2 regions of the Methylobacterium sp. CM6257 genome follow, and region 2 is predicted to be linked to the other one. Evidence: predicted binding sites of a transcription regulator. Region 2 holds the regulator's gene; the other holds the start of a gene.
What was found. The regulator PhoB, encoded in region 2, activates phosphate uptake and scavenging genes when phosphate is short. The targets are predictions, from matches to a motif close to TGTCATNNANCTGTCAT.

Region 1: the regulator PhoB is predicted to act here: its motif matches at 2,159-2,175, upstream of phnC (phosphonate ABC transporter ATP-binding protein).

Annotation. Positions count from the first base shown of each region.
Region 1 covers NZ_CM137735.1:5,947,114-5,950,513, reverse strand. The annotation lists gene ACYCO6_RS28965 (glycosyltransferase) at 1-751, shown strand, start outside; gene ACYCO6_RS28960 (DUF1045 domain-containing protein) at 784-1,494, shown strand; gene ACYCO6_RS28955 (LbetaH domain-containing protein) at 1,487-2,107, shown strand; gene phnC (phosphonate ABC transporter ATP-binding protein) at 2,219-3,067, shown strand; gene phnD (phosphonate ABC transporter substrate-binding protein) at 3,190-3,400, shown strand, end outside.
Region 2 covers NZ_CM137735.1:4,341,867-4,345,266, forward strand. The annotation lists gene ACYCO6_RS21235 (protein-disulfide reductase DsbD family protein) at 1-1,176, shown strand, start outside; gene phoB (phosphate regulon transcriptional regulator PhoB) at 1,187-1,882, opposite strand; gene phoU (phosphate signaling complex protein PhoU) at 2,071-2,790, opposite strand; gene pstB (phosphate ABC transporter ATP-binding protein PstB) at 2,903-3,400, opposite strand, start outside.

The DNA of each region.
Region 1 (3,400 bases), 1.6 Mb from region 2:
GCTGGCCGATTCCAACGTGGCCATGCCGCCGGACTATCTCCAGCGCCTCCAGGCGGCGTGGCGGGACGAGACCGGCCTCGTCTGCTCGACCCCCGCCGGCGCCCGCCCGGGCAGCCTCATGGCGGAGGTGGAATGCGCCTTCCTGAACACCCTGCAGGCCCGCTGGCAATACGCCGCCGAGGCGTTCGGGCTAGGCTTCGCGCAGGGCAAGAGCATGCTCTGGCACAGGCCCTTCCTGGACCAGCGCGGTGGCCTCCAGGCGCTCGCGGCGGAGATCGCCGAGGACGCGGCGGCAACCAAGCTGGTGCGTGCCGCCGGCAAGCGCGTCCATCTCGTGGCAAGCCCGTTCGAGCAGCCGCTCGGACCGCGCGGCTTCCGGGAGGTCTGGGCGCGCCAGCTCCGCTGGGCGCGGCTGCGGCGGGTGACCTTCCCGCTGTTCTTCATCCCCGAGATCGGCAGCGGCGTCCTGCTGCCGGCGCTGCTGGTGGCCCTCTGGGCCGGCAGCCTTGCCGGCCTCCTCGGCGCTGCTTGCCTCGCCGCCCTGTGCTATGGCGCCGAATACCGGCTCGCCGTCCGCGCGGGCTGGCACCGTTCGCCCCGCATGCTGGCGGCCTTCCTCGTGCGCGACGCCCTGATCCCGGCGATCTGGCTGGGGGCCTGGGTCCAGAGCGCTATCGTGTGGCGCGGCAACGCCATGGATGTGCGGCCGCGCCGGGCCGCCGTCGACCGCCCATACGTGCCGACGGCCTGATGGCCGCGCCCGCAAACTCCGGAGGCCGAGACGTGACCCGCCGCTACGCCCTGTACTGGCTGCCCGCTCCGGGCTCCCGCCTCGACGCCTTCGGCAAGGCCGTGCTCGGCTACGACAACGTCTCCGGCGATACGGTGGCGCATCCGGCCGCGCTGGAGGACCTCGCGGCCGTCACGGCGGGGGCCCGGGTCTACGGCTTCCACGCGACACTCAAGGCGCCGCTGCGCCTCGCGGAAGGCACCACCGAGACCGATCTCGTGGCCGCCGCCCGGAGCCTCGCGGCAGCGCACCCGCCCGTGGCCGTGGGCCCGCTGGAGGTCGCGGCGATCGGACCCTTCCTCGCCCTGGTCCCGGAGGCTCCCCCGGCGGCGCTGGGGCTGCTCGCCGCCGAATGCGTCGCCGCCCTCGACCCGTTCCGGGCGCCGCTCACCGAGGCGGAGCGCGCGAAGCGTCGCGCCGACCGTCTCGGCCCGCGCGGACGGGCCCTCCTGGATCGCTGGGGTTATCCGTACGTGTTCGAGGCCTTCCGCTTCCACATGACCCTGACCGACGCCCTGCCGGACGCCGAGCGCGACGCTTGGCGCGCCCGCTTGACCGAGGCCTACGCCGCCTGCGGGCCCGAACCCCTGGTGATCGACGCCCTGTGCCTGTTGAGCCAGGACGGGTCCGAGCCGTTCCGGCTTCTGGCGCGCCTGCCCTTCGGAGACGCCCAGGGAGCCTCTCACGGAGACGTTCATGGCTGACCGCCCCCTCGGCCCCGAGCCGGCGGTCGATCCGAGTGCCCGGGTCGTCCATTGCCGGCTCGGCCGCTTCACCGAGGTCGGCGCCCGCACTCGCCTGACCGAGACGGCCTTGGACGATTATTCCTACATCGCCCAGGATGGCGAGGTGATCTACACGACAGTCGGCAAGTTCTGCTCGATCGCCGCGAGCGTGCGCATCAACCCGGGCAACCACCCGATGGAGCGCGCGTCGCAAGCGCATTTCACCTACCGGGCCCTTGCCTACTGGCCCGAGGAGGCCGACGAGCCGGCCTTCTTCGACCGGCGCCGGGCCAGCCCGGTGGCGATCGGCCACGACGTCTGGATTGGCCACGGTGTGGTCGTCCTGCCCGGCCGCACCATCGGCACCGGCGCGGTCGTCGGGGCGGGCGCGATCGTCACGCGGGACGTCGAACCCTACACGATCGTGGTCGGCAACCCCGCCAGGCCGGTCCGGCGCCGGTTTCCCGAGGAGATTGCCGCGCGGTTGGAGCGCTTCGCCTGGTGGGACTGGGACCATGAGCGCCTGCGCCGAGCGCTCCCGGATTTTCGCGCCCTCCCGATCGAAGCATTCCTTGACCGATACGGGTCCTGATGCCGTGATCGAGTGTAGACGTTGCGCCGGCAAACAACATTGAATCGTATTCGTCATCCAATCGTCGTGTAACTGGCGTTTAGCTTCGGCCATTCTCCGGCGGATGGATGCATGCTGGTCATCGAGGATCTGACGCGCCAATACGGCGCCCGGCGCGCCCTGGACGGCGTCTCACTGGAGATCGAGCCCGGCAGCTTCGTCGGAGTGATCGGCCGGTCCGGCGCCGGCAAGTCGACGCTGCTGCGACTCATCAACCGGCTGGCGGACCCGAGTTCGGGGCGCATCCGCCATGACGGGCACGACGTCACGACCCTGCGGGGTCGGGCCCTGCGGGCGTGGCGCACCCGCTGCGCCATGATCTTCCAGCAATTCAACCTCGTCGGACGCCTCGACGTGATGACCAACGTCCTGATGGGCCGGCTCAGCCACGTGCCGAGCTACCGGTCCCTGCTGCGCCAATGGTCCGAGGAGGACCGGGCGATGGCGTTGGCCGCGCTGGAGAGCTTCGACATGGGCGAATTCGCCGGCCAGCGGGCGGACGGTCTGTCGGGCGGCCAGCAGCAGCGCGTGGCCATCGCGCGCGCCCTGGTTCAGGAGCCCGAGATCCTGCTCGCGGACGAGCCCGTGGCTTCCCTCGATCCGCGCAACACCCGTCTCGTGATGGACGCGCTGGCCGAGGTGAACCGGCGCTACGGCATCACGGTCCTTTGCAACCTGCACTCCCTCGATCTCGCCCGTGCCTATTGCGACCGCCTCGTCGGCCTCGCCGCCGGCCGCGTGGTGTTCGAGGGCGGCCCCTTCGACCTTACCGAGGACGTGGCGCGCCGGCTCTACGGCCTGGAGGCCGGCGAGGTGCTCGACGATTCCGCCCAGCGCGAGGCGGAGCAGCGGGCGGCAATGCCGGGCCGGCCCGGCTTCGTGCCGGCGCGTCCGGTCCGCCAGGCTGCCATCGGCGCCTGAGCCGGGTTCGCCGGCCGCCGGCGCACCGGGCTTGAGGCCCCAACAACGACGGATCGGGAAACGCCCGCCGGCCTCGGCGGTCGGCCGAACCCTGCGCCACACGTAACCCAAGGGACGACATCATGATCACCCGACGCACCCTCGCTGGCGCCGCGGCGCTCACCCTCCTCGGCCTTCCGGCCGCCGCCCAGGACTGGAAGGCGCAGTATCCCGAACTGACGCTCGGCGTGATCCCGGCGGAGAACGCCACCGGCACCGCCGACCGCTGGGCGCCGCTCACCGCCTACCTGACCAAGACCCTGGGCGTGCCGGTGAAGCTGCGGGTGGCCAGCG
Region 2 (3,400 bases):
GTGCTGTCGATCAAGGTCTTGGGCCTCGTGCGGCATGCCGGCGAGAGCCCGGGCCGCCTGCGCCTGCACGGCCTCGCCTACACGGCCGGCGTGCTGGCGAGCTTCCTGGTCCTCGCCGCCTTGCTGATCGCCCTGAAAGGCGGTGGCTCGGCGATCGGCTGGGGCTTCCAGTTGCAATCGCCCGCCGTGGTGGCGGGGCTCGCCTATCTGCTCTTCGCGATGGGCCTGAGCCTGTCCGGGGCGGTCCATATCGGCGGACGCCTCGCCGGTCTCGGCGACGGCCTGGCCCGGCGTGCGGGGCTGAGCGGTTCCTTCTTCACGGGCGTCCTCGCCACGCTGGTGGCGACGCCCTGCACGGCACCGTTCATGGGCTCGGCGGTGGGCTTCGCGCTGACCCAGAGCGCCGGCGTGGCGCTCGCGGTGTTCGCGAGCCTCGGGCTCGGCCTCGCCCTGCCCTTCCTGGCGCTCACCCTCTGGCCGCCGGCCCTGCGGGCCCTGCCCCGGCCGGGCGCCTGGATGGAGACCCTCAAGCAGGTCCTGGCCTTCCCGGTCTACGCGACGGTGGCGTGGCTGATCTGGGTCCTGGCCCAGCAGGTCGACCCGCAGGGGCTCCTCATGGCGCTGATCGGCCTCGTGCTGGTCGGCTTCTGCGCCTGGGCCTGGGAGCACGGGCGCGGTGCGTCGCGGATGGCGGGGCCGATTGCCCGGGCCTGCGCGGTCCTGGCGCTCATCGCCGTCGGGGGCCTCACGCTGGCCCTCGCCCAGAACCGCGCCGCTCCGGCGGTGCAGGCCGCCGCCAGCGGGATCGAGCCTTTCACCCAGGCCCGTCTCGACACCCTGGTGAACGGGCGGCGGCCGGTCTTCGTCAATCTCACCGCGGCTTGGTGTATCACCTGTGCGGTCAACGAGACGACCTCGCTCTCCACCAAGGCCGTACGGGCCGCGATGGCGGAGCGGGGCGTGACCTACCTGAAGGGGGACTGGACCAACCAGAACCCGGAGATCACCCGCCTCTTGGAGAAGCACGGGCGCAGCGGCGTGCCGCTCTACCTGCTCTACACGGGAATGGGAGAGCCTCAGGTGCTGCCGCAGATCCTCACCGAGGGGACGGTGCTGGCGGCCCTGGACTCCGTGCCGGCGGCCAAGGACGGCAAGAGCGCGGCGCTGACCCGCTGAGCGGGCGCGGCTAAGCCTCCAGCGAGAAGGTCTCGTCGAAGGCGTAGCCGGAGCCGCGGACCGTGCGGATCGGGTCGGGCTGGCGCGGGCCGTTCAGCGCCTTGCGCAGCCGCCCGACATGCACGTCCACCGTGCGCTCGTCGATATAGACGTCGTGGCCCCAGACCCCGTCGAGAAGCTGCTCGCGGGAGAAGACCCGGCCCGGGGCCAGCATCAGGAATTCCAGCAGCCGGAACTCGGTGGGGCCGAGATGCAGCTCCTCGCCGCCGCGGCGGACGCGGTGGCCGGTGCGGTCGAGTTCGAGATCGCCGGCGGCCAGGCGGTCCGAGACATGGGCGGGCTTGGCCCGGCGCAGCAGCGCGCGGATCCGGGCGAGCAGCTCCGGCACGGAGAACGGCTTGACGATGTAATCGTCCGCGCCCGTTCCGAGGCCCCGGACCCGGTCCCCTTCCTCGCCGCGGGCGGTGAGCATGATCACCGGCAGCCGCTCTGTCTCGCGGCGGGCGCGGATGCGGCGGCAGAGCTCGATCCCCGAGAGGCCCGGGAGCATCCAGTCGAGCAGGACCAGATCGGGGATCCGCTCGGCCAGGAGCAACTCCGCATCGTCGCCGCGCGCGGCCGAATCCACCACGAAGCCCTCGGCTTCCAGGTTGTAGCGCAGCAGGGTGGTCAGCGCCTCCTCGTCCTCGACGATCAGGACTTGCATGCTCACGTTCGATGACCCGTTCACGAGGCGGCGCCGTTCGGCCTGCGGGCTCGCCGGCTCCCTCCGGAGCGGGCGGGCCGGCGGATGGTGCGGGAGGCGCCGCTCAGCCTCAACCCACACCCTCCGATTTTCGGGCGGCGCGCCACAGGAAGGAGCGCGCGCCGCGCTTGGACGGCAGCGGCTCGCTCTTACGGAGCCTGCCTGCCGTCCACCGTCGCGTAGTTCGACGCATCGTTCTTCGGCCGGTCGCCCGCCAGCGTCTCGCCGGTGGCGAGGTAGTGGATCGTCTCGGCGATGTTGGTGGTGTGGTCGCCGATGCGTTCCACGTTCTTGGCGCAGAACAGGAGATGCGTGCAGAACGAGATGTTGCGCGGATCCTCCATCATGTAGGTCAGGAGCTCGCGGAACAGCGAATTGTACAGCGCGTCGATCTCGCCGTCGCGCTCCCAGACGTCGTGGGCCGCCTGGACGTCACGGCTCGCGTAGGCGTCGAGCACGTCCTTGAGCTGGCCCTCCGCGAGGTCGCTCATGTGGCGCACGCCCAGCACGATCTTCTGCGCCGGCGCCTGGTCGGAGATCGCGACGACGCGCTTGGCGACGTTCTTGGCGAGGTCGCCGATCCGCTCGAGATCGCCGGAGACGCGGATCGCCGAGATGGTCTCGCGCAGGTCGATCGCCAGGGGCTGGCGCCGGGCGATGAGCAGCACGGCGCGCTCCTCGATGTCACGCTGGAGCGCGTCGAGGCGCTTGTCGGCGACGATCACCGTCTGGGCGAGCGCGTCGTCCCGGCGCACAAGAGCGTCGGTCGCCTCCGCCGTCATCTTCTCGGCCACGCCGCCCATCTCCGAGATCGAGCGACGCAGGTTCTCCAGGTCGGTGTCGTAGGAGGTGACGATATGGCCGGGCATGGTGGATCCTTCGATGGGGGCCCGCGAAAAGCGATCCGTCGGGTCCGGTGGATCCGCCGCCGCGCCGGCGAATGCCGGTTGGCGTTCCCCGGTGCCGGATCGTTCGAACAGGTTAGCCGAAACGGCCGGTGATGTAGTCCTGGGTGCGGCGTTCCGTCGGATTCATGAACATCCGGCTGGTCGGGCCGAACTCGACCAGCTGGCCGAGATACATGAAGGCGGTGAACTGCGAGATGCGCGCCGCCTGCTGCATGTTGTGCGTGACGATCACGATGGTGAACTCGTCGCGCAGCTGCTCGATCAGCTCCTCGATCCGGCCGGTGGAGATCGGATCGAGCGCCGAGGTCGGCTCGTCGAACAGGATCACCTCCGGGCGCTGGGCCACGGTGCGGGCGATGCACAGGCGCTGCTGCTGGCCGCCCGAGAGGCCCGTGCCCGACTGGCGCAGCTTGTCCTTCACCTCGTCCCAGAGGGCGGCTTTGCGGAGCGATTCCTCCACGCGGCCGTCGAGCTCGGATTTCGGCAGCTTCTCATAGAGCCGCAGCCCGAAGGCGACGTTGTCGTAGATCGACATCGGGAACGGCGTCGGCTTCTGGAAGACCATGCCGAT